Regions from separate parts of the Oerskovia sp. PE-21s genome, predicted to be linked through region 3. Evidence: predicted binding sites of a transcription regulator. Region 3 holds the regulator's gene; each other region holds the start of a gene.
The links. Region 3 encodes LexA, which represses DNA repair genes until DNA is damaged. Its sites were predicted from a motif close to TCGAACANNTGTTCGA; they were not measured.
Positions count from the first base shown of each region.

Region 1: a site for LexA is predicted at 3,661-3,676, ahead of ACZDYF_RS06845 (Rv2578c family radical SAM protein). Genes of this name have one in related genera too.
Region 2: a site for LexA is predicted at 2,647-2,662, ahead of ruvA (Holliday junction branch migration protein RuvA). Genes of this name have one in related genera too.

Region 1 is NZ_JBUXJM010000003.1:201,750-211,954, reverse strand. Features, by position in the region: gene ACZDYF_RS06865 (MBL fold metallo-hydrolase) at 1-210, shown strand, start outside; gene hisS (histidine--tRNA ligase) at 255-1,658, shown strand; gene ACZDYF_RS06855 (hypothetical protein) at 1,837-2,334, opposite strand; gene ACZDYF_RS06850 (TIGR02391 family protein) at 2,327-3,079, opposite strand; gene ACZDYF_RS06845 (Rv2578c family radical SAM protein) at 3,685-4,827, shown strand; gene ACZDYF_RS06840 (hypothetical protein) at 4,864-5,619, shown strand; gene ACZDYF_RS06835 (PPOX class F420-dependent oxidoreductase) at 5,651-6,118, opposite strand; gene aspS (aspartate--tRNA ligase) at 6,255-8,087, shown strand; gene ACZDYF_RS06825 (GNAT family N-acetyltransferase) at 8,084-8,929, shown strand; gene ACZDYF_RS06820 (MMPL family transporter) at 9,060-10,205, opposite strand, start outside.
Region 2 is NZ_JBUXJM010000003.1:224,098-234,302, forward strand. Features, by position in the region: gene secD (protein translocase subunit SecD) at 1-196, opposite strand, end outside; gene yajC (preprotein translocase subunit YajC) at 279-710, opposite strand; gene ruvB (Holliday junction branch migration DNA helicase RuvB) at 827-1,960, opposite strand; gene ruvA (Holliday junction branch migration protein RuvA) at 1,953-2,600, opposite strand; gene ruvC (crossover junction endodeoxyribonuclease RuvC) at 2,735-3,298, opposite strand; gene ACZDYF_RS06935 (YebC/PmpR family DNA-binding transcriptional regulator) at 3,385-4,143, opposite strand; gene pdxT (pyridoxal 5'-phosphate synthase glutaminase subunit PdxT) at 4,151-4,813, opposite strand; gene ACZDYF_RS06945 (NUDIX hydrolase) at 4,907-5,524, opposite strand; gene pdxS (pyridoxal 5'-phosphate synthase lyase subunit PdxS) at 5,583-6,506, opposite strand; gene ACZDYF_RS06955 (hypothetical protein) at 6,628-7,299, opposite strand; gene ACZDYF_RS06960 (glycosyltransferase family 4 protein) at 7,296-8,507, opposite strand; gene ACZDYF_RS06965 (phosphatidylinositol mannoside acyltransferase) at 8,510-9,496, opposite strand; gene pgsA (phosphatidylinositol phosphate synthase) at 9,498-10,145, opposite strand; gene ACZDYF_RS06975 (HIT family protein) at 10,146-10,205, opposite strand, start outside.
Region 3 is NZ_JBUXJM010000010.1:53,841-64,045, forward strand. Features, by position in the region: gene ACZDYF_RS17165 (ATP-dependent DNA helicase) at 1-719, shown strand, start outside; gene ACZDYF_RS17170 (L-lactate dehydrogenase) at 798-1,751, shown strand; gene lexA (transcriptional repressor LexA) at 1,865-2,614, opposite strand; gene ACZDYF_RS17180 (LysM peptidoglycan-binding domain-containing protein) at 2,927-3,304, shown strand; gene nrdR (transcriptional regulator NrdR) at 3,738-4,274, shown strand; gene ACZDYF_RS17190 (aldo/keto reductase) at 4,314-5,390, opposite strand; gene ACZDYF_RS17195 (DUF5302 domain-containing protein) at 5,503-5,694, shown strand; gene serA (phosphoglycerate dehydrogenase) at 5,797-6,996, opposite strand; gene ACZDYF_RS17205 (HelD family protein) at 7,069-9,303, opposite strand; gene ACZDYF_RS17210 (PP2C family protein-serine/threonine phosphatase) at 9,622-10,205, shown strand, end outside.

The DNA.
Region 1 (10,205 bases), on a different contig from region 3:
GTGGCCGGGATCGTGCTCGCCGGAGACGTCCTGTTCGCCGGCTCGGTGGGGCGGACCGACCTGCCCGGGGGAGACGGCGAGACGATGCAGCGCACCCTGCGCGACGTCGTCGGGCACCTCGACGACTCCCTCGAGGTGGTTCCCGGTCACGGGCCCCTGACGACGATCGGCCGCGAGCGCCGCACCAACCCGTACCTGCGGGGCCTGTGAATCGATTGCTCGTTCGGTCGGTACGTCTGGAAGGATCGGGTCCCATGGCCCGACCTACACCTCTCTCCGGTTTCCCCGAATGGCTCCCTGCTGGACGCGTCGTGGAGCAGCACGTGCTCGACACGCTGCGTCGCACGTTCGAGCTCCATGGTTTCGCGGGGATCGAGACGCGGGCCGTCGAGCCCCTGGACCAGCTGCTGCGCAAGGGCGAGACCTCCAAGGAGGTGTACGTGCTGCGCCGCCTCCAGGAGGAGGCCGACTCGTCCGAGGGGGCCGCGGGGGACCGAGGCGGCAAGGGGGACAAGCAGCTCGGCCTGCACTTCGACCTGACGGTGCCGTTCGCGCGGTACGTGCTGGAGAACGCCGGGCACCTGGCGTTCCCGTTCAAGCGCCACCAGATCCAGAAGGTGTGGCGCGGCGAGCGCCCCCAGGACGGGCGCTTCCGCGAGTTCGTGCAGGCGGACATCGACGTCGTGGGTGCGGGCGAGCTGCCCTACCACTTCGAGGTCGAGCTGCCGCTGGTCATGGCCGAGGCGCTGGGCGAGCTGCGCTCGATCGGCGTCCCCGAGGTCCGCATCCTGGTGAACAACCGCAAGGTCGCCGAGGGCTTCTACCGTGGGCTGGGCCTGGACGACGTCGAGGGCGTGCTGCGCTCGATCGACAAGCTCGACAAGATCGGGCCGGACAAGGTCGCGGCGCTGCTGGTCGCCGAGACGGGCGCGACGCCCGAGCAGGCGGCCGCGTGCCTGGCGCTCGCGGCGATCTCCGGATCGGACGCGACCGTCGCGGAGCGGGTGCGGGCGCTCGCGGCAGAGCACGGCGTGACCTCGGAGCTGCTCGAGGAGGGCCTGCGCGAGCTGTCGGCGCTGATCGACGCGGCGGCCGTGCGGGCGCCGGGCGTCGTGGTCGCGGACCTGAAGATCGCGCGCGGCCTGGACTACTACACGGGCTCGGTCTACGAGACGGTCCTGGTGGGGCACGAGCAGCTCGGGTCGATCTGCTCGGGCGGGCGCTACGACACGCTGGCCTCGGACGGTGCGAACACCTATCCGGGCGTGGGGCTCTCGATCGGCGTCTCGCGCCTGGTCTCGCGGCTGCTGAGCGCGGGCCTGGTCCGTTCGACGCGGTCGGTGCCGAGCGCGGTGGTGGTCGCGGTGACGAGCGAGGAGACGCGGCCCGCGTCGGACGCGGTCGCGGTGGCGCTGCGCTCGCGCGGCATCCCGGTCGAGGTCGCGCCGAGTGCGGCCAAGTTCGGCAAGCAGATCAAGTTCGCGGACCGTCGCGGCATCCCGTTCGTGTGGTTCCCCGCGGGGATCGGTGCGGACGGCGAGGTCGTCGCTCACCAGGTCAAGGACATCCGTTCGGGCGAGCAGGTCGCTGCGGACCCGGCGACGTGGGCCCCGTCCGAGGAGGACCTGTGGCCGCGGGTCGTCCCGGCGGGGGAGTGAGACCGCTGCCCGGGCGCTGACCCGGGCGGACGTGCGTGAGGCCCGGTAGGGGTTCCCTGCCGGGCCTCACGCGTAGGTCGTTCAGGGCCGCGAGGACGCTCGGGTGTGAGGGGCCCAACATGGCCGGTCATCGAACGCGTGTTCCGCAAATCGGTCCGATGCGGCGGGGTGGGCGCGACTACGTGGTGCGTTGTCTGTGGGTGTGCCGCTCAACACTGCCGTCATTACGTCGCGTCCACCGCCGATCTCGTACATCCACGAAATCCACCCACGCAGGCATCGGGGCAGCCTGATGGGTGGATTCGGTCACGTGCTCACCGGGCAGGAGCACGTCCCACCACCCAACTCCAAGGGTCACGTGACGACCCTCAGTTGTTCTCATCGGTTCGGTGGACACCGCCACCTGGTAGACCGGATCCGACGATCCGTTCAGGACGTGGATTGTGACCGCAGACCCGTTGGATCCAGACTCATTCCAGATCGCGACCCTCCGTGCCTCGGTCATCGTTTCGGACTTGGCCCGCTCGGCCTCATGGCGTGCCTGGCGTCGAAGTTCTTCGTCGAGCGCCGTCTGTGCCCTCATCCTTTCCGCGCGCTCTACGAAGAAGAGCACCGCCGGAACGGCGGCAGCCAGAATCGTCCCGACCGCTGTTGCAATCGTCCAACCGTCAGTCATGTTGTTCCGCGAGTTCGCACCCATCGATCCAACGTGCAAGAGTGCTGAGGGTCGCGAGTTGCTCCAGTGCTTCCTGAGCGGGCAGATCCTCCGTGCTGTGCGTCGCTGGGTTCCGGATCGCGAGGAAGCACCCTTGGCCGAACTGAAGCAGTCCCGATCGCATAGCCCGGACCGTGAGGTCCGAGTCGTCGCCGGGCCATCGAAGGCGTGGCTTCCCGGGCTCGGGCTGGTTCGGTGAGAACACCTGCGCCATCAGCGCACTGTCGGACATGTCGCGTCGTCCAGTGAGTTCCTGGACATGTGCGTTCAGAAAGGTTGCAGCGCGCTGCACTGCCGAGCCGTGATGCCCGTCGCCCCACAACTTGGCTGCCGCGTCCCAGATCAGCGGGTGCAATGAGTCGGCAGCCATTGTCGGCGCCGAGGTGCCCGTGATGTGCTGCGCTGTTTCAGCATCGGTGGCGAGCTTGCCAAGAGCGCGCCTGGCGAGGTCAAGGCCGTTCTGGAGCTCAACGAAGTTGTGACTGTTGAGCGGACGCACCAAGGCGTCAACCTTTGTCACCCCCAGAACGGTGCTGATCACTCGCCGTGTCTGGTGCTCTCGAGCGAGCATTGCGTCAGTCCTAGGACCTGAAGCGCAGAACGCGAACTCTCGATGAGACCGGCCGTCAAGCAGCGCGGCGTCGGCGTGCTCGATCCACCAATCGAGAACGCCCTTGGCCCAGACCGGATCAATGCTGAGCGGCATTTCGCGCACTTTCTGCTATAGGTGTTGCGCGGCGGAAAGTCATCTCATCTCACCCAGTTCCGTGGGACGACGTGTCGTGAGTCCATCGACAGGTGCGAGTGTCTCGCGTCGAGACGACGCCGCGCCACTCGCGGTCGACGCGACGAGTTCCGCGCGCCCGGGCCGGTCCGTGGTCGCGATCCGTCTGGTCATGCGTGCCTCCGGGGGAGAGTTCTCCCGAACGCGGTCCACCCGCAGATCGTCGAGCCACTGACGGACCTCGCTTGGTACGACACCGCGATCCTCGCGAGCCCCGATCTGGACCGAGCGCCCGCCCATGATCATGTCGCCGTTCCTCGACGGAGTCTCGCTCGCGGGCGCGACGACCCTGCCCCGTCACGACGCACGCCATGAGCGGCCTCGGCCGGGCGCCCGAGGTCTACGCGACCCTCGCTCCCGACGCGGTCATGGGCGAGGGCTCGCGGTGCGCGGGGAGCGTGTCGCCGACGCCGAGCCGGAGATCGACCGCTGGGTGCTGGCGGCGGGGATCGGCTTAGCAGTCCGCAGCCGCCGTCGGCGTCGACATCGACATCGACACGTGATCGAACATGTGTTCGAATAGCGCCATGAGGTGGGACGGGCAGGCGATCACGGCGGACGACGGCGCGCTGCCCGGGCTCAGCCGCATGGCGGGGCTAGTGCGGACCGTGCGCACGCCGGAGTTCGCCGGGGTCACGTTCCACGAGGTACTCGCCAAGAGCGCGTTGTCCAAGGTGCCGGGGGAGTCCCGCATGCCGTTCACCTGGACGATCAACCCGTACCGCGGATGCTCCCACGCGTGCTCCTACTGCTTCGCCCGCCCCTCGCACCGCTACCTCGACATGAACCCCGGCGAGGACTTCGACAGCCAGATCGTCGTGAAGATGAACGTTGCCGAGGTGCTGCGGGCCGAGCTCGCCAAGCCGTCCTGGACGGGCGACGCGGTCGCGCTCGGCACCAACACGGACCCCTACCAGCGCGCCGAGGGACGCTACCGGCTCATGCCGGGGATCATCGACGCGCTCGAGGCCTCGCGCACGCCGTTCTCGATCCTCACCAAGGGCACGCTCCTGCGCCGCGACCTGCCGCGTCTGACGCAGGCGGTCGAGCACGTCGACGTCGGCATCGGGGTCTCCCTGGCCTTCGTCGACGAGGACCTCCAGCAGGCCGTCGAGCCCGGCACCCCCACGCCGCGCGCCCGCCTCGACCTCATCCGCGCCGCCCGGGCGGCGGGGCTGCCGTGCGGGGTCATGATCGCCCCCGTGCTGCCGTGGCTCACCGACTCGACCGACCACCTCACGCGCCTGCTCGACGCGGTCCACGAGGCGGGCGCGACGGGCGCCACGGTGCTCCCGCTGTTCCTCAAGCCCGGCACCCGCGAGTGGTTCATGGCCTGGCTGCGCCGCGACCACCCCGAGCGGGTCTCGGGCTACGAGCGCGTCTACGCGGGCGGGTCGTACGCGAGCCGCGCGTACCGCGACTGGCTGTGGGACCGCGTGCGGCCGCTGCTCGTCGAGCGCGGCTTCGCGAGCGCCGGTCACCGGGCCCAGGCACGCACGTCCGGGCACGCCCGGACCGCGTGGCACCCCGAGACCCCTGGCGAGAGAGCGCGGCACGACGAGGGGGCCTATCCGGCGGGGAGCCTGGTGGTGCAGGACCGGGACCGCGGTGGACCGTCCGGACGTACGAGCCCGAGCGCGGCGGCGAGCGCCGAGCAGCTGCTCTTCTAGGCCAGGCTCGCGTGAGGAGGACTACGCTCTCGCACCATGACACTCGTTTGGCCGACCTCTCGTGGGCTGCCTGCCCTGGGGGACGTGGCGTCGCACGTCCGGACCCCGTTCGGGGACGTCGTCCTGTCCGCTCGGTGCGCCGGGAGAGACACGGGAAGCGCTCCTGGTTCCGCGTTCGCCCTGCCTGCCGGCGGCCGGCTGCTGCACCGTCGCGGCCCCTCCTGGTCGCTCGAGCAGATCCTCACGCCCCTGCCGACCTTCGACAAGGAGGGAAGGTCTCCGGCCACGACCTGGGGAGTCGCCTGGCGCGTCCAGGCGCTGGGAGCGCTCGTCGAGACGAGCCTGCGCGTCCAGATGGCTGATCGACGCGTCGGGCTCGACGTCGGGATCGTCGACGGACAGCACCTCGCGGCGCTCGCGGCCGACGACGGTCGTACGGAGCTGGTCATCGGCGGGCCGGACAGCGAGGGGCTCTGGGGCCTCGTTCTCCGAGGGCTGTGTCCCGCGCGATGGAGGTCCGACTACCCCGGGCTCGCGAGCGACCTGTCGCTGGTGGACGACGTGCCGCGCAGGCTCGGGTTGCCACGTGCGGCCAAGGACCAGCGGGGAACCGCCGAGCGCCCCGGGCTCGAGTGGAACCTGCCCGCGCTCGAGGACGGCGAGGTCGTGGTCCTCGCGTGCGCCGTCTCCTGGGAGCCGTACGACGCGAAGTCGGAGTGGGCGTGGCTGTCCGTGGACGTCGGACCGGAGTACGTCGTCCGGCACGCGTCGCGCGGGACGTCGAGCGCTTGACCATCTCGCGCCGGGCCATGACGGCCCGCGCTCAGTCCTGCGCGAGCCGTGCCGGGAAACCGCCCGTGGCCACGGGGCCCCAACCCGTGATCGTCACGCGCAGCAGCGACTTGCCCTGCGCGACCATGGCCTGGCGGTACTCGTCCCAGTCGGGGTGCTCCCCGGCGACCGACCGGTAGTACTCGACGAGGGGCTCGACCGAGTCGGGCAGGTCGATGACCTCGGCCGTGCCGTCGACCTGGACCCAGGCGTCGTCGAAGTCCTCGCCCAGGACGCACAGCGACGCGGCGGGGTCGCGCCGCAGGTTCACGGCCTTGGCGCGGTCGGGGTAGGTCGAGACCACGACGCGCCCCTCGGCGTCGACCCCGTACGTGACGGGGCTCATCTGCGGGGCGCCGTTCGCGCGCCGGGTGAGCAGCACGGCCCGCCGGTTGGCGCGCAGGAACGCGACGAGCTCCGCGCGTCCGATCCGGTCCGTGGTCGCGATCCGCCTGGCCATGGGTGCCTCCCGGTGGGTTCTCCTGAACGTGGTCCGCCCACAGACTAGACTCGTCCGAGTGCGTCGTCTGCGCACTCCCCACTCCCATCCCGGGACGCCACTGTGCGCCCCGGCATGTTCCGGAAGGACTCTCTCCGTGCTTCGCACCCACACAGCCGGCTCCCTGCGGGCCGAGCAGATCGGTCAGACCGTCACCCTCACCGGTTGGGTCGATCGTCGCCGCGATCACGGTGGGGTGGCCTTCATCGACCTGCGCGACGCCTCGGGCATCGCCCAGGTCGTCATCCGCGACGAGTCGATCGCGCACCCGCTGCGCGCCGAGTTCGTGCTCCAGGTCACCGGTGTGGTCTCCCGTCGCCCCGAGGGCAACGAGAACAAGAACCTCCCCACGGGTGAGGTCGAGGTCGTGGTGAGCGACGTCGTCGTGCTCAACGAGTCCGCGCCCCTGCCGTTCCAGGTCTCCACGGCCCTCGAGGGCACCGAGGTCATCGGCGAGGAGGCGCGCCTCAAGCACCGCTACCTGGATCTGCGCCGCCCCACCCCGGCCCACGCCCTGCGCCTGCGCGCCAAGGCCAACCAGGCCGCGCGCCGCGTGCTCGACGAGCAGGACTTCGTCGAGATCGAGACTCCGACCCTGACGCGTTCGACGCCCGAGGGTGCCCGCGACTTCCTGGTCCCCGCGCGCCTGGCCCCCGGGTCCTGGTACGCGCTGCCGCAGTCCCCACAGCTCTTCAAGCAGCTGCTCATGGTCTCGGGCATGGAGCGCTACTACCAGATCGCCCGCTGCTACCGCGACGAGGACTTCCGCGCGGACCGCCAGCCCGAGTTCACGCAGCTCGACGTCGAGATGAGCTTCGTCGAGCAGGACGACGTGATCGCGCTCGGCGAGCAGATCCTCGTCGCGCTGTGGGACCTCATCGGGTACAAGATCCCCACGCCCATCCCGCGCATGACGTTCCACGACGCGATGCGCCTGTACGGGTCGGACAAGCCGGACCTGCGCTTCGGCAACCCGCTCGTCGAGCTCACGGACTACTTCAAGGACACCCCGTTCCGCGTCTTCCAGGCCGAGTACGTGGGCGCCGTCGTCATGGCGGGCGGGGCCTCGCAGCCGCGCCGCCAGTTCGACGCCTGGCAGGAGTGGGCCAAGCAGCGTGGGGCCAAGGGCCTGGCGTACGTGACGTTCCAGGAGGACGGGACCCTCGCGGGCCCGGTCGCCAAGAACCTGTCCGACGCCGAGCGCGAGGGCCTGCGCGACGCGACCGGCGCCCAGCCGGGCGACGCGGTGTTCTTCGCGGCGGGCCGGACCAACGAGTCGCGCGCCCTGCTGGGCGCGGCCCGCCAGGAGATCGCCAAGCGCACCGGGCAGATCGACGAGAACGCCTGGGCGTTCGTCTGGATCGTCGACGCCCCGCTGTTCAAGCCCACGGGTGAGGCCGCCGACGAGGGCGACGTCGCCCTCGGCAACTCGGCCTGGACCGCGGTGCACCACGCGTTCACCTCGCCCACGCCCGAGTGGATCGACACGTTCGAGCAGAACCCGGGCGAGGCGCTCGCGTACGCGTACGACATCGTGTGCAACGGCAACGAGATCGGCGGCGGCTCGATCCGTATCCACCGCCGTGACGTCCAGGAGCGTGTGTTCGCGGTCATGGGCATCGGCGAGGAGGAGGCCCAGGAGAAGTTCGGCTTCCTGCTCGACGCCTTCGCGTTCGGCGCCCCGCCGCACGGCGGCATCGCGTTCGGCTGGGACCGCATCGTGGCGCTGCTGACGAAGTCGGAGTCGATCCGCGACGTCATCGCGTTCCCCAAGTCGGGCGGCGGGTTCGACCCGCTCACGCAGGCGCCCGCGCCCATCACGGCGCAGCAGCGCAAGGAGGCGGGCGTCGACGCGAAGCCCAAGGCCGCGCCCGCGCCGGACGCAGCGGCGGAGGCCGCTGACGCTCCTGCCGCCGCCGGGAAGGCGTGAGCGCCCCGGACACCCGCACGCAGGCAAGGACGCTGGGAGGCTCGACCGGTCTGACGGACCGGTGGGCCTCCCACCCCTTTGTCCTGGTGGACCTCCCCGAGTGGGACGTGCGCGGGGTGTGGCAGGACGAGCACGCGTGCGTGCTGAGCGTGGCGGCGCCCGTCCCTCTCGGTGAGGGGCAGGTGCCCGACGGCGGCGCTCACCACGAGCGTGTCGGCCTGTGGGGCATGGGCTCGCCCGAGGCGATCGCGACCCTGCTGGCGCGCGTGGCCCAGGACGGTGAGCTCGGGGAGCACGTCGTGAGCGCGGGCCTGCCGCGCGGGACCCTCACGGTCCTGGGAGACCGGTGCGCGAGCGAGGACCTGCCGACGATCCTGCGCGAGCCCGACAGCGAGAAGTCGGTCTCGACGTGGGACTTCTTCGCGACCCGCGAGGCCCCCGCCCCCCAGCCGGGCGAGGAGCGCGTCGAGGCGCTGACCGGCCCCTCGGCGGCGGCCGAGGTCCGCGCGTGCCTGGACGTGGCGAACCCGCTCGCGGAGATGAGCCCCGAGGACCCGCTGACGCGCTGGTGGGGCTGGCGCGACCCCGACGGGGTGCTGCGCGGCGTCGTCGGCGCCCGGCAGGCGGTCCCCGGAGCCCCGTGGTCGCTCGGCAGCATCGCGACCGACCCGGCGTGGCGTGGGCACGGCATCGCCGCGGCCACCACGGCCGTCGTGACCCGTGCCGGGCTCGACGCGTCCGACTGGGTGACGTTGGGCATGTATGCCGACAACGACGCCGCCCGCCGCGTCTACACGCGCCTGGGCTACGCCGTCGTGCAGGAGTTCGAGAGCCGGCACTGAGCCGCGCCCGCCCCACCTGTCCCGCTGAGTGCGGAGCAGTCGTCGCCGAACGCCCGTCGTTCTCGACAGCTGCTCCGCACCGAGCTGCTCCGCCGCTCGGCACCCGGGCGACCGGGCACGCTCACCCGGGTCAGTGCGTGATCGAGAACTTCGAGTACAGCCACCTCAGATGCTTGGGTGCCCACCAGTTGGCCCGGCCCAGCAGCGTCATGGTCGCGGGCACCAGCAGGATCCGCACGATCGTCGCGTCGATGAACACCGCCACGGCCAGCGCGAAGCCGACCTCCTTGATGACGAGCAGCTCGCCGAACACGAAGCCCGCGAACACCACGATGATGATGGCCGCGGCCGACGTGATGATCCGCCCCGATCGCTGCAGCCCCAGACGCACGGCCTCGTCGTTGGACAGGCCCGCGTCGTGCAGCTCCTTGATCCGGGACAGCAGGAACACCTCGTAGTCCATGGCCAGCCCGAACGCGAACGCGATCACCAGGGCCACGACGTACGTCTCGATGCCGCCCGCCGACGAGAAGTCCAGCAGCCCCTCCAGGTGCCCCTCCTGGAACACCCACACCAGCACGCCAAGGGACGCGGCGAGGGACAGAGCGTTCGTCAGGAGCGCCTTGACCGGGATGAGGACCGAGCCGGTCATGAGGAACAACAGCACGAACGTCGCGACCACCACGATCCCCACGGCCCACCACACCCGGTCCGCGAGCGCCGCCCGGAAGTCGACCTGCCCGGCGGCCTGCCCCGTGACGTAGAACGTGAACCCGGGGTCCTGGGCGCGCAGCTCCTCCACGACGGCCACGGCCTCGGGGCCGCCCGCGTCGGCGGCGTCGAGGTGGACCCCGACGAGCGCGTGGTCGTCGCCGACGGGGACCGCAGGGTCCACCCGCTCGACGCCGTCGAGGCCCGCGATGTCGTCGGCCCAGGCCTGGGCCTCCTCGGGCGTGGAGTCGGTCACGACGCGGACGTCGGCGCTCGCGGACGCGGGGAACTGGGTGGAGAGCTCGTCGACGAACTCGCGCTGGGGCGAGCTCTGGGGCAGCAGCTCGATGCCCGAGTTGCGCATCTGCAGGCCGAGCACCGGCAGCGCGAGCACCACCAGGACGGCGACGGTGGCGAGCATGACCCAGACCGGGTGGCGTTGGACGCGGCCCGTGAGCCGGGAGAAGAAGCCCTCGTCGGACTGGACGTCGGCCGTACGGGCCAGGACGGCGCGCAGCCCGGGGACCTTGCTCAGGACGCCGGGCCGGATGAGCCGGTGGCCCGC
Region 2 (10,205 bases), on a different contig from region 3:
TGACTTTCCCCTCGGAGGCGATCGGCGTCAGGATGATCTGCGTGCCGCCCTCCAGGTCGAGGGCGAGTCCGGGGGTGAGGCTCGCGTCCGACCACTTGGTGCCGGCGAAGATCGACGCGAACAACGCGAGGATCAGTACAGCGAGGGCTACCAGGGTGCGTACGGGCCTGGCGCGTCGTGTGTTGGAGGTGGCCAACTATCCGTCTCTTCTCGTGCGCGCGACATCGCGAGATGGCGCGGGTCGACGTCGCACCCCGGGATCGGGGTGCGACGTGGTGTCACTTGCTGTCGGTGCCGTCGTCCCGCTTGTCCCCCGGCTTGTCCGTGAGCCCGGACAGGTCGTCCGGGACGTCCAGGACGTCGTCGTCCGCCGAGGAGGCGGTCGCGTCGCCGTAGACCGCGTCCTTCTCGGTGCCCTCGGCAAGCTCGTCGGTGCCCTCTTCCTCGACGGGCGGCTCGACGAGCTTGGCGATCGCCGCGCGCAGCCAGCGCGTCTGGGTGCCGGGGGTGGACTCGATCGTGATGATGTCCTTCTCCTCGTCGACGTCGACGATGGTCCCGAACAGGCCGGAGCCGGTCATGACCTCCTGGCCGGGGGCAAGGTTGGTGCGGAAGGCGGCTGCTTCCTTCTGGGCCTTGCGTGACCGGTTGGTCATGAGGAACATCGCTCCGGCGGCGAGAGCGAGGATGAGGATGAGGCTGAAGTCCATGACGGGGTGACCGGTTCCTGTTCTGTGCTGGGATCTGCGCGGCAGTCTAGGCGCACGCGTACGGATCACCAACGAACCGTCCGGCCGTGGAGTTCCGCCGCTCAGATTCCTCCAGTCTAGGCCCCCGTGTCGAACAGGGTTCCGCCCGACCTCGCCGAGCCCGTCCGCTGCCCGAGTCCGCCGCCCGGTCCGCGGGGCGCCAGCGGGTCGGGCGGGGTCAGCCCGAGGTGCGCCCAGGCCGCGGGGGTCGCGACGCGACCGCGCGGGGTGCGGCCGATCAGCCCTTCGCGCACGAGGAAGGGCTCGGCGACGGTCTCGACCGTCTCGGACTCCTCCCCCACGGTCACGGCGAGGGTGCTCAGGCCCACGGGGCCGCCGCCGAACCGCGTGCACAGGGCGCCCAGGACGGCCCGGTCGAGGCGGTCGAGGCCGAGCTCGTCGACCTCGTAGACCTCGAGTGCCGCGCGGGCGGCCCGCAGGTCCATGGTCCCGTCGCCGCGCACCTGTGCCCAGTCGCGCACGCGGCGCAGCAGCCGGTTGGCGATACGGGGCGTACCACGGGAACGGCCCGAGATCTCGTGGGCGGCGGCGTGCTTGATCTCGACGCCGAGCAGCCCGGCCGAGCGGATGATGACGCGCTCGAGCTCCTCGGCGGAGTAGAAGTCGAGGTGTCCGGTGAACCCGAAGCGGTCGCGCAGCGGGGCGGGCAGGAGCCCGGCGCGCGTGGTGGCGCCCACGACGGTGAACGGCGGCAGGGACAGCGGGATGGCGCTGGCCCCGGCCCCCTTGCCGACGACGACGTCGACCCGGAAGTCCTCCATCGCGACGTACAGGAGTTCTTCGGCGGGGCGCGCGAGGCGGTGGATCTCGTCGATGAACAGCACCTCGCCCTCCTCGAGCGAGGACAGGACCGCGGCGAGGTCGCCCGCGTGCTGGATAGCGGGGCCGGACGTCACGCGCAGGGAGGTGCCGAGCTCGGCGGCGATGATCATCGCGAGGGTCGTCTTGCCGAGCCCGGGCGGGCCCGAGAGCAGGACGTGGTCGGGCGTCGCCCCGCGTGCGAGGGCCGCCTGGAGCACGAGGGAGAGCTGGTCGCGCACGACGAGCTGCCCGACGAACTCCTCGAGGCGCCTGGGACGCAGGGCGGCCTCGGCCGCTCGCTCGAGGTCGTCGGCCGTCGAGGTCACGATCCGCTCGGACGTGAACGGCTCGTTCCCCTCCTCGTAGCCGACGCGGTCGAAGTCAGCCACGGGGGCCGCCCAGGACCCGCAGCGAGGCGCGCAGCGCGCCGGCGATCTCGTCGGGCGCGACCGCGTCGGCCCCGGCCTGGGTCAGGACGGTGGCGAGGGCGTCCTCGGCGGCCTTGGGGTTCCACCCGAGGCCCACGAGCGCCTGGACGACCTGGTCGCGCTGGTCGTCGACCACGGCACCGCCGGCGCCGCCCGTTCCGGCCGGGTCGTCCGCGCCGGTACCGGTGGGGGCCCCGAGCCGGTCGCCGAGCTCGAGCGCGATGCGCTGGGCGCCCTTGCGCCCGATGCCGGGCACGCGCATGAGCGCGGCGATGTCCTCCCCCGCGACGGCGCGGCGCAGCCCGTCGGGCGTGTGCACCGCGAGCATGGCCAGGGCCAGGCGCGGGCCGACGCCGCTGACGGTCTGCACGGCCTCGAACACGGCACGCTCGTCGTCGTCGGCGAACCCGAACAGCGTGAAGGATTCCTCGCGGACGACCATGCTCGTGGCCAGGCGCGCGGGCTCGCCCACGCGCAGCGCGGACAGGGTCGCGGGGGTCGCGTGGACGAGGTAGCCCACGGCTCCCCCGGCGCCTCCCACGTCGATGACGGCGCGGTCCAGGCGGACGTCCGCGACCGTGCCCGACAGCGAAGCGATCACTGTGCCTCCATGCTTCCTCGCGGGTCCCGGCCACGAGCGGCCGGTCCCGAACACCTGTACGAACCGTGGGCCACTCTAGCAACGGGCGGCGGTGCTCCCGGTCGAGCCTCGCCGTCGGGCACGTGGGGCCGGTGTCAGCCGCGTCGGCCGCGCGAGGCCTGCTCGGCCGCGGCCCAGGCGCGCTGCGCGGGCGTGAGCTGGTGCCGGTCCCCGCCCTGCAGGGCGCCCGCCGGGCGCCACAGGTGGCAGATCGCGAGGGCCAGGGCGTCGGCGGCGTCGGCGGGCTTGGGCAGCTCGCCGAGCTCGAGGATGCGCGCGACCATGCGCTGGACCTGGATCTTGTCGGCGCGGCCGGTGCCGGTCACGGCGGCCTTGACCTCGCTGGGGGTGTGCATCGCGACGGGCACGCCGCGACGGGCCGCGGCGACCATCGCGAGACCCGCGACCTGCGCGGTGCCCATGACGGTGCTGACGTTGTGCTGCGCGAAGACGCGCTCGACGGCCACGACGTCCGGGACGTGCTCGTCCATCCACACGTCGAGGCGCTGGGAGATGGTGAGCAGGCGCAGGTCGACCGACTGGTCGGGCGGGCTCTGCAGGACCCCGACCGCCACCATGCGGGCGCGCCGTCCGGGCAGCGAGTCGACGACGCCGATCCCGCAACGGGTCAGTCCTGGGTCCACTCCGAGCACGCGCACGCGCTCACCTTCTCACGGGCCGCCCACGACGAAGGGCTCCCACGCGAGCGGTCGCGCGGGAGCCCTTCGTCACACCAGGGGGTGGGTCAGTCGTCGTTCTCGAGCTCGGCCATGACCTCGTCGCTCGCGGTGAAGTTCGCGTAGACGTTCTGCACGTCGTCGCTGTCCTCGAGGGCGTCGATGAGGCGCAGGATCTTGCGGGCGCCCTCGGCGTCGACCTCGACCTCCATGGAGGGGTGGAAGACGACGTCGGCGGAGTCGTACTCGATGCCGGCGTCCTGCAGCGCGGTGCGGACCGCGACGAGGTCGGTGGCCTCGGTGAGGATCTCGAACGTGTCGCCCTCGTCGGTGACCTCCTCGCCGCCCGCCTCGAGGACGGCCTCCATGACGTCGTCCTCGGTGGTGCCCTCCTTGGGGACCACGATGACGCCCTTGCGGGAGAACAGGTAGGACACCGAGCCCGGGTCGGCGAGCTGGCCGCCGTTGCGCGTGAACGCGATGCGGACCTCGGCGGCGGCGCGGTTCTTGTTGTCGGTGAGGCACTCGACGAGGACGGCGATGCCGCCCGTGCCGTAGCCCTCGTACATGATCGTCTGGTAGTCGGCGCCGCCGGCTTCCTGGCCCGAGCCGCGCTTGAGGGCGCGGTCGATGTTGTCGTTGGGGACCGAGGACTTCTTGGCCTTCTGGACGGCGTCGAAGAGCGTGGGGTTACCGGCGAGGTCCCCGCCGCCCGTGCGGGCCGCGACCTCGATGTTCTTGATGAGCTTGGCGAACAGCTTGCCGCGCTTGGCGTCGATCACGGCCTTCTTGTGCTTGGTCGTAGCCCACTTGGAGTGTCCTGACATACCCCTGTTACTCCTTCACGATTGCGACGAAGAGCTCGTGCACCCGCGCATCGCCCGTGATCTCGGGGTGGAAGGAGGTGGCGAGCAACGTTCCCTGACGTACTGCGACGATTCTACCTGCGTCTTCGCCCGCGCCCGCGGAGGGGGCCGCGTCCGGGGCCTGGGCCGGCGCGGCGGGCACCGAGGCGCCCCGGTGGCGCGTGCGTGCCAGGACCTGGACCCCGGGGCCGGTCTCCTCGACCCAGGGGGCGCGGATGAACGCGGCGGGCACGGGCCCGCCGCGGACGCCCGACATCTCGACGGACGACTCGAACGAGTCGACCTGGCGCCCGAACGCGTTGCGGCGCACCGTGACGTCCAGTCCGCCGAGGGTCTGCTGGTCGTGCGTGGCGCCCAGGACGCGGTCGGCGAGCAGGATCATGCCCGCGCACGACCCGTACACGGGCAGCCCGGCGCCGATCGCGGTGCGCAGCGGGTCGAACAGCTCGAAGATCCGCAGCAGCTTGTCGATCGTGGTCGACTCCCCGCCGGGCAGCACGAGGCCGTCGATCGCGGCGAGCTCGGTGGGGCGCCGCACGGTGACGGCGCGGGCGCCGGCCACCTCGAGGGCGGCCACGTGCTCGCGGACGTCGCCCTGCAGGGCGAGGACTCCAATGACCGGTTTCACGATCGCCCATCGTACGCGCCGCCTGCCGCGCGCTGCGTGGGTGCCCGACGGCGGTGCTCGGCCCGGGTGCTCGCCGGGCGGGTGGGGCCCGGCGGGCTACTCGGTGGCTTCGCCGAGGTGGCGGGTGCTCCCGTCCCAGCCGTGCAGGAGCGGTTGGAGGAGGTCGGGCAGCCCGGCGGGGAAGACCTCGATGGTCACGGCGCGCAGCTCGGGCAGGGTCCACCAGCGCATCTCGTCGACGACGTCGTGCTCGACCTCGGTCCAGCCGTCGCGGGTCAGGGGACGGTTCGTGTGCTGGTCGGTGAGGCGGGCGAGGTAGAAGACCTCGTCCTGCCGGCAGCGTTCGCGGTAGAAGTCGAAGATCGCGGAGCGGGTCCACACGGGGCCCTCGAGCGCGGTGGGGTCCAGGTGCAGCCCGGTCTCCTCGCGGACCTCGCGCACCGCGGCGTCGAGGTCGCTCTCGCCGGGTTCGATGCCGCCGCCGATGGTGAACCACCAGGAGCGGTCCGGCTGGTCGGTGTCGTGGCCGCGGGCGAGCAGGACGCGGTCCGCGGCGTCGAGGAGCAGGACGCGGGCGCCGCGCCGGTGGCGCAGCCCGTCGGGGCCCAGGACCCAGTCGGGGCCGAGGGACGTCGGGGCGGGCGGGGTGGGCGCAGCGGGTGCGTCCACCCCGTCCGGGGTGGTGCCGGCGGGCCGGTCGGGGGTGCTCGTCACGAGGAGGACACGCAGGAGTGCTCCCGGGGCTCCGGGACGCCCCGACCGGCCGGCGCGGTCACCAGCCGCGCTCTGCGAACTGGATCGATCGCGCGGGTTCGTCGACGTTGAGGCCGACCATGGCCTCGCCCAGGCCGCGCGAGACGTCCGCGAGGACGGCCGGGTCGTCGTAGAACGTGGTGGCCTTGACGATCGCGGCCGCACGCTGGGCGGGGTTGCCGGACTTGAAGATGCCGGAGCCGACGAACACGCCCTCGGCGCCGAGCTGCATCATCATGGCGGCGTCGGCCGGGGTCGCGATGCCGCCCGCGGTGAACATGACCACGGGCAGCTTGCCCGTCGCGGCGACCTCCTTGACGAGCTCGTACGGCGCCTGGAGCTCCTTGGCCGCGACGAACAGCTCGTCCTCGGGCAGGGACGTCAGGCGGCGGATCTCGGCGCGGATGGTGCGCATGTGGGTCGTCGCGTTGGACACGTCGCCCGTGCCGGCCTCGCCCTTGGAGCGGATCATGGCCGCGCCCTCGGTGATGCGGCGCAGGGCCTCGCCCAGGTTCGTCGCCCCGCACACGAACGGCGCGTCGAACGCCCACTTGTCGATGTGGTGGGCGTAGTCGGCCGGGGTCAGGACCTCGGACTCGTCGATGTAGTCGACGCCCAGGGCCTGCAGCACCTGCGCCTCGACGAAGTGGCCGATGCGGGCCTTGGCCATGACGGGGATCGAGACGGCCGCGATGATGCCGTCGATCATGTCGGGGTCGCTCATGCGCGAGACGCCGCCCTGGGCGCGGATGTCCGCCGGGACGCGCTCGAGCGCCATGACGGCCACCGCGCCGGCGTCCTCGGCGATCTTCGCCTGCTCAGGGGTGACGACGTCCATGATGACGCCGCCCTTGAGCATCTCGGCCATGCCGCGCTTGACCTTGGCCGAGCCGACGACGTCGGTCACCTGGGGGCTGTTCTCGCCGGAATTCTCCACGGACACCGCGAAACCTCGAATCTTCACGTTGGGACGCACGAGCAGGGGTCACGCTCGCGCCGCCGACATGCTTGCACGTCACCACCAGTCTACGGACGCGCGCTCACCCCTCGGGCACGGCGACCGCTCAGGGGTTGCGGTCCAACCCCGAGGGCCAGGCGTCGTCCAGCTCGACCGTGGCCGGCATGGGCGCGTGCCCCGCCAGGGAGAACGCCCGGGCGTACCAGGTGCGGCGCAGGCGCTGCGTCTGCGCGACGGCCTCGTTGTGAAAACGGCGGGCGATCTGCGCCCGGTACCAGGCCCCCGCCAGCGCGGCCAGCAGGTCGGCCCCCAGGGGCGAGGCGCGGATCTCCGCGACGTCCTGCGGGTCCTCGAGCGCCGCGCGCAACGTGGCCGACAGGTCGCTCTCCGCCATCGCGCGCTGCATCCCGACCCCCGCCAGGAGGCGAGGCGCCTGCACCAGCGGTGCGCCGCCGTCGGGCCTGCGCACCCCCTCCGGGGCCACCACCAGCTCCGCCAGGCCCGGCACCGCGGCCGCGACCTCCCGCATGCGCAGGTCGTCGTCCAGGACCGCGTACGCGGCCTCCGCGACCAGGACCGAGCTCGCCGGGTCCAGCTCCCCCGCCCCCGCCAGGTCCAGGGCCGCCGACGCACGCCGCTCGAGCTGCGCGTCCAGCGCCAGCCGCGACGCCATGACCTTGCGGTGCAACCGGTCCAGCCGCGAGGCCGCGACCCACAGGGCCCACCCCGCCACCAGCACCACGGCCACCACGATGATGGCGATCTCCGACCACGTCACGACGGGTTCCTCTCCTGCTCCGCGCGGGGCCACAACCCCAACCGGCGGCCGCCACGCAACGACGCCGGGTCCTCGTGCACCGGGATCACGGCGTCCGAGGCCGCCAACGCCATCTCGTACACCGCGAGCACCTCGGCCGTCACCGTCGACCAGTCGAACCTGCGCACGAACGAGATCGCCCGCTCGCAGTACCGCTCCCGGCCCGCAGGGTCCGCCAGGACCCGCACCACCGTCTCCGCCAGCGCGGCCGAGTCCCCCACCGGGAACAACGCCCCCGCCTCCCCCTCGTCCAGGACCCGGCGGAACGCCCCCAGGTCCGAAGCCACCACGCACGCCCCCGCGCTCATCGCCTCCACCAGCACGATCCCGAAGCTCTCCCCGCCCGTCTGCGGCGCGACGTAAAGGTCCACCGACGACAGCAGCGACGCCTTCTCCTCGTCCGAGATCGACCCCAGGAACTCCACGGCGCTCGCGGCCTCGCCCAGGGCCTCCAGGGCGTCGGCACGCCCCTGGTCCCCGCGACCCGCGACCAGGAAGCGCGCCCCCGGGACCTGCTCCAGGATGCGCGGGATCGCGGCCGTCAGGACCGGAAGGCCCTTGCGCGGCTCGTCCAGTCGCCCCAGGAACGCGATCGTGGGCGCGTCCGGCGTCCCCTGCCACCTCGCCGACGGCTCCGCGGCGGCGAACGTGTCGACGTACACCCCGTTCGGGATCACGACCGCGTCACCACCCATGTGCTCCACGAGGGTGCGCCGAGCGTCCTCCGAGACCGCGATGCGCGCCGAGATCTTCTCCAGGCTCTGCCGCACCAGCGGGTACACCACCTGCAGCGCCCGCGACCGGATCAGGGCCGTGTGGAACGTCGCCACGATCGGCCCCTGCGCGATCCACAGCGCCAGCATGCTCAGGGACGGCGTCACCGGCTCGTGCAGGTGCAGCACGTCGAACTGGCCCGCGTCCAACCACCGGCGCACGCGCGCCGCGGTGACCGGGCCGAACGTCATGCGCGCCACCGAACCGTTGTACTTCACCGGCACCGCACGCCCCGCGGACGTGATGTAGTCCGGGATGGGAGTGTCCTCGTCCGCCGGCGCCAGCACCGACACCTCGTGACCCTGCGCCATGAGCGCCTCCGCCAGGTCCCGGATGTGGAACTGCACACCGCCCGGGACGTCGAACGAGTACGGGCACACGATCCCGACCTTCAGGCTCATGCCGAGCCCACCGCCCCTCCACCAGTCGAACCCTGCGCGTCCTTCGCCCGCGTCCGGGCGTACCGGTCCGGGTCCAGGTCCGCCACGAACACCTTCTGCAGCATGTGCCAGTCCTCCGGGTCCGCGGCGACGCCCTCCGCCAGCTGGTCCACCCACGCCTGCGTCACCGCCGCCACCCGCTCGCTGCGCGGCACACCGTCCGGCACCGTGACCGGCGGGAAGAACCGGATCACGATCCCCCACGGGGTCCCCGCCGCCCGACGACGCACTCCCGTCAGCCGCTCGTACCGGATCGAGGCCGTCAACAACGGCGCCCCCGTCGAGACCGCCAGCGCAGCCGGTCCCGCCGCCACCCGGGCCCGCTCACCGAACAGGTCCACCTCCACGCCCCGCGACGTCAGGTCACGGTCGGCGAGCAACGGGATGAGCTTGCCCGGCCCCCGCGCACCGCGCATCAGCTCACGGAACACGTCCCCGTCCCCCAGCGCCAGGATCTCGATCCCCAACGAGTTGCGGAACGCCAGGAACTCCTGGAACAGCTCCTCGGGCTTGAGCCGCTCCGCGACCGTCAGCACCGGGGCGATGTGCGGCGTCGCGTACGCCCCCGCCAGGTCCCAGTTGCCCATGTGCCCCAGCGCCAGCACCGGGGTCACCCCCTGCGACGTGAACCGCTGGCAGTTCTCGTACCCCTCCAACCGCACCCGCGCCTCGATCTGCGCAGGAGACGCCGCCGGCAACGTGAACGCCTCGCGGTAGTACCGCATGTACGAGCGCATGCCCGCCCGGCTCAGCCGGCGCAGGCCCCGCGCGTCCAGGTCCGGACGGACCCGCGCCAGGTTCCTCTCCAGCTGCGGCACGCCCCCCTTGCGCGTGGCCCACGCCACGTCCGCGATCGCCGTGAACAACCCCCGCAGCAGCGGCTCCGGCACCTTGTGCGCGTTGCGCCACGCGAACGTGAACGCCTTGTCAGCACTCACCCCCACGTCAGGCACCACCCTCGGACGCCGCAGCCCCGCCCGACGGCGCAGCCCCCGCCGCGACCGCCTGACGACGCACCGTCGCCATGCGCTGCACGACCGTCACGGCGCTCGCGGCCGCGAGCAGCCCCAGCACCACGACCAGCACCGCCACCGGCAGCCCCAGACCCACGAGCCCCGCCGCGACGAGCGTCACGACCAGCCGGTCGGCACGTTCCGCGATGCCGACCGCAGCCGTCATGCCGAGCCCCTCGGCCCGGGCTCGCGCGTACGGGACCACCGACCCGAGCACCAGGCAGGCGAGCCCCACCGTGATGCCCCACGTGTTCTCCGTGCGCACGAACCACACGATCAGGCCCGTGAAGATCGCGGCGTCCGCCAGGCGGTCCAGCGTCGAGTCCAGGAACGCGCCCCACGGCCCCGAGTGCCCCGACAGCCGCGCCATCACACCGTCGAGCGCGTCCGAGAACGCGAAGACCATGATCGCCATGGTCCCCGCGAACAGGTGCCCCGTCGGGAACAGCCACAGCGCGGACGCCACGACCCCGAGCGTCCCCACGATCGTGACCGCGTCCGGGGACACCCCGACACGCAGCAGGAACGCCGCGATCGGCGTGAACAACCTCGTCACGACGGCGCGCAGCCGACCGAACATCTAGCTCTCCTCGGAAGTGGGCGCCACCGGCGCCACGTCGTTCTCGTCGGCCGCGTCGGG
Region 3 (10,205 bases):
GCACGTTCGACCCCGTGGCCCGCTCGCTGGGCCTCGACGACGACGGCGCCACCTGGACCGGCGTGGACGTCGGCAGCCCGTTCGACTACCCCCAGCAGGGCATCCTCTACATCGCCAAGCACCTGCCGCAGCCCGGCCGGGAGGCCGCCACGGACGGACAGCTCGACGAGATCGCCGACCTCATCACCGCCGCAGGCGGCCGCACCCTCGGGCTCTTCTCGTCGCGGCGAGCGGCGCTCGCGGTCGCGGAGGCCATGCGCGAGCGCCTCGACGTCCCGATCCTGTGCCAGGGCGACGACCAGCTCCCGACGCTCGTCAAGGAGTTCGCCGCGGACCCCGCGACGTGCCTGTTCGGCACGCTCTCGTTGTGGCAGGGCGTGGACGTCCCCGGGCCGAGCTGCCAGCTCGTCCTGATCGACCGGATCCCCTTCCCGCGGCCCGACGACCCGGTGAAGTCGGCCCGCGCGAGAGCGGTCGAGGCCGCGGGCGGCAACGGCTTCATGCAGGTCTCGGCCAACCACGCCGCGCTGCTGCTCGCGCAGGGCGCCGGACGGCTCATCCGGTCGACGGCCGATCGAGGCGTCGTCGCTGTCCTCGACCCGCGTCTGGCGACCGCTCGCTACGGCTCGTACCTCACGAAGTCGATGCCGGACTTCTGGACCACGACGGACCGACGTGTCGTCCTCTCTGCGCTCGAGCGCCTGTCCGCCCTAGGCTGAGACCTGGTAGTCCACGCGACGGACGTCGTGACGCTCGTGCAGCGACCGACGTCCGGTGCTCAACGTCCAGGAGGCACAGTGCCCGCCCGTACCACCAAGCTCGCGATCGTCGGCGCAGGTTCCGTCGGATCGACCCTCGCCTACGCGGCGCTCATGCGTGGAGCCGCTCACACCGTGAGCCTGCTCGACATCAACCGGACCAAGGTCGAGGCCGAGGTCCTCGACCTCCAGCACGGCATCCAGTTCATGCCCATGGCCAAGGTCGAGGGCTCCGACGACGTGGCGGTGTGCGCCGACGCGGACGTCGTGGTCTTCACCGCCGGGGCCAAGCAGAAGCCCGGGCAGACACGGCTGGACCTCGCCGAGGCGACGATCTCCCTCGTGCGCAAGATCCTGCCCGGCCTCGTCGAGGTGGCGCCCAACGCCGTCTACATCATGGTGACCAACCCGGTCGACGTGGTCACGTACGCGGCCCTCAAGTACTCGGGACTGCCGCCGAACCAGCTCTTCGGGAGCGGCACGGTCCTGGACTCCTCGAGGCTGCGGTTCCTCGTCGCGCAGCACTGCGGCGTCGCGGTCCAGAACGTGCACGCGTACATCGCCGGAGAGCACGGGGACAGCGAGATCCCGCTCTGGAGCTCGGCGACGATCAGCGGGGTGCCGCTGCTCGAGTGGCAGGGGCTCAAGGGTCGGGGACCGCTCACGGCCGAGGTGCGCGAGGACATCGCGCACGAGGTCGTGCAGTCGGCCTACCGCATCATCGAGGGCAAGGGCGCCACGAACTACGCCGTCGCGCTCGCCGCGACCCGCATCATCGAGGCCGTCCTCGACGACGAGCACCGGGTCCTGCCGGTGTCCTCGCTCCTCGAGGACTTCCACGGGATCAGCGACGTCTGCCTCTCCGTCCCCTCGCTGCTCGAGCGGCGTGGCTGCGGTGAGCGGATCGAGGTCCCGCTGTCGGACCACGAGCTCGCGGGCCTCCGGGCGTCCGCGGACTCGGTGCGCGCCGTCGCCAAGAGCTTCGGACTGTAGTCGTCCCCCCGGTGCCCGTGACGGGCGCCGGGCACGACGAAGGGGACGGCCCACCGGGCCGTCCCCTTCGTCGTGCTGAGCGCCGGTCCCTGGGGGCCGGCGGGACGCTGTGCTCAGAGGCTCCGCAGGACCGAGACGACCCGGCCGAGGATCTGGGCGTCGTCCCCCGAGATGGGCCGGTACGCCGCGTTGTGCGGCATGAGCCACACGTGCTTGTCGATGCGCTTTAACGTCTTGACGGTCGCCTCGCCGTCGATCATCGCGGCGACGATCTCGCCGTTCTCGGCGACGGGCTGGCGACGGACCACGACCCAGTCGCCGTCGCAGATCGCGGCGTCGATCATCGAGTCACCGGCCACGCGCAGCAGGAAGAGCTCGCCGTCGCCGACGAGCTGGCGGGGGAGGGGGAACACGTCCTCGACGACCTGCTCGGCCAGGATGGGACCACCGGCGGCGATGCGTCCCACGACGGGGACGTACGACGGCGTGGGGCGCTCGGGTGAGTCCTCGGTCGTGTCGATGCCCTCGACGCGCGGGAACGCGCTGCCGGGAAGCGCTGCGATGGACCGCGCGTCGTCGTGCTGGACGACCTCGATCGCGCGGGGGCGGTTGGGGTCGCGACGCAGGTAGCCCTTGCGCTCGAGCGTCGTGAGCTGGTGCTTGACGCTCGACGGGCTCGTCAGGCCGACGGCCTCGCCGATCTCGCGCATGCTCGGCGGGTAGCCCCGCTGGTCGACCGACGCGCGGATCGTCTCGAGCACGAGCCGCTGGCGCGGTGTGAGACCGTCCCCGCCCGTCGTGCCGTCGGGCAGCTCGTGCACCTTCGCGAGCCTGCCCGTGGTGTCGGCCACCCGTCCCGCCATCGTCGTCTCCGCCCTGCTCGGCCGTCTCGGTCCCTGTCCTGCGGAGGGGCGCCGCGAGCGGCACCGGCTCCTGAGCGTGGCCGCGGCGATCTCGTCAGCCCGGGGGCGAGACGTCCCACCCCCAGGCGTCCGACATATCGGACGACCAGTACTCGAACAGCGTAGGTCACGCGGCGACACGAATCAAACACATGTTCGAGCATGTCTCGACACCGGCGCCCGACGGTGATAGAAATCGTACAGATGTTCGACGAACAGGTGTTCGAAGCGACCGGGGAAGGCGGTTCGGGCGCCACGGACGAAGGAGTGGCTATGAGTGCGATCACCGCGATGGGCGCGACGGACGGGTGGCGTGTCGAGCGTCGTCCTCAGGGTCAGGCCGAGGCTCCGCTGCGGCTGACCACGCGAGGCCGTGTCGTCCTGGTACTGCTCGTCGCGACGGCCCTCGCACTCGGGGCCCTGTGGGGCGCCCGTGCGGTGGCGTCCGGCCCCGGCGAGCCGGTCGAGGTCCGGATCCACGTCGTCGAGGCGGGGGAGACCTTGTGGCAGCACGCGTCCGCCCTGGCATCGGGCGGCCGGGACGTGCGAGACGTGATGGCGGAGCTCGCCGAGCTCAACAACCTCTCGTCGACCGGGCTCCAGGTCGGGCAGCAGCTCCTGCTGCCGGTCGACCCCGACTTCGCGCGCTGACCGGTCGAGGGTTCCGTGCCGCTCAGGCGTCGGCAGCCCTTCGGCCCGGGGTGATGCTGCCCTCGCTGTGAGGGCCCGTGCCCGGAGGGCTTGCGCAATCGCATTAGGTTCCCCTAAGTTAGTGCTGCCTCACCAACCCGGCTGGGGGGTCGGTCGGTGAGGAGGGGGCGCGCCAGCGCGTCTCCGCAGTTGCGTCGACGTTCGCGAGGCGAGTCGCGGACGTGAGATGGGGACGGGGGCGTCCCGACGGAGGTGGCCGATCATCGGCCACCTCCGTTCTCATGTGTGTGCTGACCGGCGTGTGGAACGCGTCGTGCTGTCTCGTCGTGGCGGGGCGCCTTGCGCCTCGTCAGGGTCGAGACATAGGTTCGGGACGCACCGTCCGTGGCGACCGCCACGGAGCACTCGCGCAGACCCACAGGAGTACCGCCTCATGCACTGTCCGTTCTGTCGGCACGCGGACTCCCGGGTCGTCGACTCGCGGACCTCCGACGACGGTGCCTCGATCCGTCGTCGCAGACAGTGCCCTGCCTGCAACCGCCGCTTCACGACGATCGAGACGGCGAGCCTGTCGGTCGTCAAGCGCTCTGGAGTGACCGAGCCGTTCAGCCGGGAGAAGATCGTGACCGGCGTGCGCAAGGCCTGCCAAGGGCGCCCGGTCAACGAGGACGACCTGGCGGTCCTCGCGCAGAAGGTCGAGGAGTCGCTCCGGGCCGGTGGTAGCGCGGAGCTGGACGCGTACGAGATCGGGCTGGCCATCCTCGGTCCCCTGCGGGAGCTCGACGAGGTCGCCTACCTGCGGTTCGCGAGCGTCTACCAGGCGTTCGACTCGCTCGAGGACTTCGAGTCGGCGATCAACTCCCTCCGGGCCGAGCGTGAGGAGCGCGAGGCGGCGTTCGGCGGTGCCGGGTCCGAGGCCGGCGCGACGGACGACGAGCCTGCGGCCGACGTGGTCCCGGATCGCGCCTGATCCCTCGCTCGGGACCAGCAGGCGGTCGCGAGGGCCCTGCTAGAGGTCGCTCGAGCGCGCCGCCCAGATGTTGATGCCGGTGTCCAGAGGTCGACGGCTCCCGTCGGGCGTGAGCTCGGTCGTCACGGCGTCGATCGCCGTGAGCTCGTCGGTCGTGAACGGCGGCGCGTCGAGGGCCGAGAGGTTGTCGTCGACCTGCGCCGTGGTCCGGGCCCCGACGAGGACCGACGTGACACGCGGGTCGCGCAGCGTCCAGGCGACCGCCGTCCGGGCGAGCGGCTCGCCGCGGCCGGCCGCGACGTCGCGCAGCGCGCGGATCCGGGCCAGGTTCTCCGGGGCGAGGTGCTCGGGCCGCAGCGACACCGAGCGAGCCGCGCGCGAGTCGGACGGTACGCCGTCGAGGTACCGGTCCGAGAGCATGCCCTGGGCCAGCGGCGAGAAGGCGATCAGTCCGGTGCCCGAGTCGCCGGCGACGTCGAGCAGGCTGCGTCCGCTCGCGTCGGGCACCTCGATCCACCGGTTCAGCATCGAGTACGACGGCTGGTGCAGCACCAGGGGCAGGCCGAGGTCGTCGGCGACCGCGAGGGCCTCGGTCGTACGCCTCGCCGAGTACGAGGAGACGGCCGCGTACGTGGCCCGGCCCGAGGACACCGCCGTGGCGAGTGCACCGATCGTCTCCTCGAGCGGCGTGGTGGGATCGAACCGGTGGGAGTAGAAGACGTCCACGTGGTCGGTGCCGAGTCGGCGCAGCGACGCGTCGAGCGACGACAGCAGGTACTTGCGCGAACCGCCCTCGCCGTAGGGCCCTGGGCCCATGCGGTAGCCCGCCTTGGTCGAGATCAGGAGCTCGTCGCGATGCCCTCGGAGATCCGAGGCCAGCAGGCGCCCGAAGGCAGCCTCTGCGGACCCGGGCGGCGGCCCGTAGTTGTTCGCGAGGTCGAAGTGCACGACCCCCCGCTCGTAGGCGTGCAGGACCAGCTCGCGCTGCGCGGAGAAGGGCGTCGACTCCCCGAAGTTCTGCCAGAGGCCGAGGGAGAGGCGGGGCAGGACGAGGCCGGAGCGTCCGGCACGGGCGAAGGGCATCCCGGAGCCCGGCTCCGGCGCTTTGTGCGACATGTCTCGACCGTACCCGGTGGTATTCGCTGGCGTTACCTCGCCGGGTGCGACAGGCTGGGGCACGGGAGCGCCCGACGGCGCGCCTGATCCACCGAGAGAAGGAGGCCCGCCGATGACGACGTCCAAGGACGAGACACCCGCGACCACGCCCAGCGAGGACGCCAAGGCGAAGTTCCGCGAGGCGCTCGACCGCAAGAACGCCGCGAGCCACCGCACTGCGGACGGCGGCTCGAACACGGGCTCCGTCCACGGGTCGGAGACCGTCGGACCTGTGCAGCGCACGTTCCGCCGCAAGTCCGGCTGAGTGGCGGCCGGGAACCCGCAAGGTTCCCCCGCACCTGCACGACATGAGGAAGGGGACCAGCCCGGCGGGCTGGTCCCCTTCCTCATGTCCCGCGGGCTGCGGTCAGGACAGCACGCGCAGCTTGACGGTCGCGTCCATGGCCTGCAGCTCCTCGATGGCCGCGGGCAGCAGTTCCGCGCCGACGTCGGTCACCACGTAGCCGAGCTCGCCACGCGTCGCGAGCATCTGGCCCTCGATGTTCGTGCCGTGCTCGGCGAGGACCGCGTTCACGGCCGCGAGCACGCCCGGGGTGTTGCGGTGCAGGTGGGCGATCCGGCTGACGCCCGTGCTCTGCTCGAGCGCGAGGTTCGGCATGTTGACGCTGAGGGTCGTCGACCCGGTCGCGAGGTAATCGCGGAGCTTCCCGGCGACGAACTGGCCGATGGACTCCTGCGCCTCCTCGGTCGAGCCGCCGATGTGCGGGGTGAGGATGACGTTCGGCAGGCCGCGCAGCTCCGAGTCGAAGTGGTCGCCGCGCTTCTTGGGCTCCTCGGGGAACACGTCGATGGCTGCGCCCGACAGGTGCCCGGAGAGGATCGCCTCGCGCAGCGCGACGGTGTCGACGACGAAGCCGCGCGAGAGGTTGAGCAGGATCGAGCCCTGGCGCATGCGCGAGAGCTGCTTCTCGCCGAACAGGCCGGCGTTGCCACCGCGCCCGTCGACGTGGAGCGTGACGACGTCGGCCGTCTCGAGGAGCTCGTCGAGGCTGTCCATGCGGCGCGCGTTGCCCAGGGCGAGCTTCTCGGCCGTGTCGTAGAAGACGACCGACATGCCCAGCGCCTCGGCGACCACCGAGAGCTGCGTGCCGATGTTGCCGTACCCGATGATGCCCAGGGTGCGGCCGCGGACCTCGTGGGCGCCCTCGGCGGACTTGTCCCAGATGCCCTCGTGCAGCGCGCGGTCGCGCTCGGTCAGGCGGCGGGTCAGCGCGATGATCTCGGCGAGCGCGATCTCGACGACCGAGCGTGTGTTCGAGAACGGCGCGTTGAAGGTCGCGACGCCGTGCGACGCCGCGGCCTTGAGGTCGATCTGGTTGGTCCCGATGCAGAACGCGCCGATCGCGATCAGGTCCGGGGAGGACTCGATCACGCGGGCCGTGACGTTGGTCTTGGACCGGATACCGAGGATGTTCACACCCTCGAGGGCCTCGATCAGCTCGGACTCGTCCATGGCCCCGGTGCGCACGGTCACGTCGATACCGGCGGACTCGAGGATCGAGGTGGCGAGGGGGTGCAGGTTTTCAAGGAGGAGGGCGCGTAGCACGTGTCTATGGTGCGCCGAGTTGGTGCGAGCACCAAACGAGTCTTGTCCCTCGGACGACGCGATCTCCTCCGGTCAGTCGGCGAAGCCCTGGGGGAGGGGGCGTGAGTGCACCACCACGAGCCGCTGCGTCGGGCGGGTCATCGCGACGTAGAGCTCGGACGCCCCGGAGGTCGCCGCGAGGACGTCGGCGGGCTCCAGCAGGACGACCGCATCGAACTCGAGCCCCTTGGCCTGGGTCGGGCTCAGGACCGTGAGCGCGGCTCCCAGGGCGCCCTCGACCTCGGCCGCGGAGCCGGTGAGCAACGGGTCGGTCAGGTGGACGCGGGTCAGGTGCTCGCGCACGTCCGTCAGCCGGTCCGCCGGCGCGACGACCGCGACCCGGCCTGCGCCGTCGGGCCCGACGAACTCCGCCAGGGCCGACCGGACCCGGGCGGCCACCTCGGCCAGCGGGTCCTCCCCGCCCGCGACGGGGGCCAGGACGATCGCTCCCGGGACGTCTCGTGCCGAGGTGAGCGAGGACGTCGGGAGACGGTGGGCCGCGGCGAACCGCTGTGCGGTGTCGGCGATCTGCGTGGGTGTGCGGTAGTTGACCGTGAGCGTCGCGAGGCGCCACGAGCTGCGCAGCAACGGGTCGAGCATGCTCGCCCACGACCGTGCTCCCGCGAGCGAGGACGTCTGGGCGACGTCGCCGACGATGGTCATCGACCGGGTGGGGCAGCGCCGCACCAGGGCCCGCCACGCCATCGCGGACAGCTCCTGCGCCTCGTCGACCACGACGTGCGCGTAGGTCCACGTGCGGTCCTGGGCCGCGCGCTCGGCCGTGGTCAGGCGAGAACCGCCCCCCGCGAACCGGTCGGCGAGGATCTCCGCACCGACGATCCCGCCGCCGGCACCGGACGACTCGAGGACCTGCCGTGCGTAGTCGAGGCTGGCCGCCCGTTCGGCAGCCTCGGCCTTGGCCTGGGCGCGTGCGGCCTGGTCGTCCTCGCCCAGGAGCTCCGCGGCCTCGTCGAGGAGCGGCACGTCCGCCGGGGTCCACGGGGAGCCCTTGGGGCGCACGAGCGCCGCACGGTCCGCGCGCGACATGTCGGGCGCGGCCTCGGCGAGGCGGTGCGGCTTGACGAACAGGTCCTCGATCAGGCGTTCGGGCGTCAGGGGCATCCAGGCGAGGTTGAGCGCGATCCGGATCTCTCGCTGGCGCCGCAGGTCGTCGATCACCTCGGCCCGCTCCTCGGGCGCGACCGGCCCGCCGAGCTCTGCGAGGTACTGGTCCGCGAGCCGACCCAGCATCTCGCGCACGAACGGGACGCGCGCGAGGTTGTGCGGCTTGTGCGTGCGGTGGGCCTTCGCGATCGCGTCGCGCACGTCGGAGCGGCGGATCACGAGATCGTGGCCGTCGATCCGCAGGTGCTGGTCCGCGGCGGGCACGCGCTGGCGTGCGCGGACCGCGCGCTGCACGACCTTGGCCCACGACGCGCGCCCCTTGATCCGGGCGACCTCGGGCGACTCCTCCCCGTCCGCGACGAGCCCCGGCAGGAGCTCGGAGATGGTCGTGCTCACGACGCCCGTCTCACCGAGCGAGGGCAGGACCTGGTCGATGTAGTGCAGGAAGGACAGGCTCGGCCCGACGAGGAGCACGCCCGAGCGTTCGAGCAGGCGGCGGTGGGCGTACAGCAGGTAGGCCGCCCGGTGCAGCGCCACGGCCGTCTTGCCCGTCCCGGGGCCGCCCTGGACCACGAGCGCCCCGGCGAGCTCCGAGCGGATGATCGCGTCCTGCTCGGCCTGGATCGTGGCGACGATGTCGCCCATGCGGCTCGTGCGCCCGGCCGCCATGGCCGCGAGCAGCGCGCCCTCGCCCGAGAGGTTCGAGTCGGCCGCGGCGCCCGAGGAGAGGTCGAGGACCTCGTCCTCGACGCCCGTGACCGAGCGCCCCTTGGTCACGAGGTGGCGGCGGCGACGAACGCCGTCCGGGTGGGCCGCCGTCGCGCGGTAGAACGACTGCGCGGCAGGTGCGCGCCAGTCCGTGAGGATCGACGCGTGGTCCTCGTCGGACAGGCCGATGCGCCCGACGTACCGGGTCGCGCCGTCGTCCAGGTCGAGACGACCGAACGCGAGCCGGTCCTCGACCGCCTCGAGCTGGGCGAGCCGGTCCTCGTAGAGGGTCGCGAAGGCGTCGCGCTCGCTGCGGTTCTGCGGAGAACCCGAGGGGCCCGACCGGCGCACGCCGGCGAGCCGTGAGCGGGTCGAGGCACGCAACTCGTCGAGTCGGGCGTAGAGCGTGTCGACGACGACCTGCTCCCTGCTGATCTCGTGCCGACGGTCCGGCGTCGGGGCGTCCCGCTCCGGCCGGACCTGCTCGTCGGTGGTCGGCGCCCCGCTCGTCCGGTCGCTCGTCTCGCGCACGCTGTTCCGTCCTGTCGTCTCGTCCCTCGCGGTCCGCTCGCGCACCCCGCGACGCAGCCGTCCATTATTGCCGATCCAGGGCGCCCCGGTCGCCATCGACGTCGTGCGTGGACACGCTCTCCCGCCACGCCCGGGACCGTGCGGCGGGGACCCCGCCTCCCAGCACGAGACGCCCGCGTCCTCTACGATCGGGAACCATGGCGACTGTCGGAGGCGCGCGTCGTGGTGACTGAGCCCTTGTCGCCCCGTCCGGAGGGAGGGGCTCCGGGGGTCCTGTCCCCGGAGGACCTCCTGCGCGTCCTGCTGGTCGAGGACGACGACGGGGACGCGATCCTCGTCGAAGAGCTCCTCGACGACGCCCGGGTCAAGGTCGAGCTGCACCGCGCACGGAGCCTCGACGTGGCCCTCGAGATGCTGCGCCTGCACGACGTGCACTGCGTCCTGCTCGACCTCGGTCTCCCGGACGCCGTCGGGCTCTCCGCCGTCGAGCGGCTCCAGTCCCGCCAGGACCCGCCCGCGCTGGTCGTGCTCACCGGGCACACCGGGATCGACCTCGGGGTCCAGGCCGTCGCGGCGGGCGCGGACGACTACCTGGTCAAGGGAGAGGTGGACGGCGACCTCCTGGGGCGCTCGGTCCGCTACGCCGTCCAGCGCCGTCGCTCCAAGGAGCAGCAGCGCGCGCTCTACCGCAGCGAGGTGCGCGCGGCCGAGACCGCCCGGCTCGAGCACGCCCTGCTGCCCAAGCCGCTCGTGACCGACGAGTCGATCGCCGTGATGGTGGGCTACATCCCCGGCGGCAACGGCCT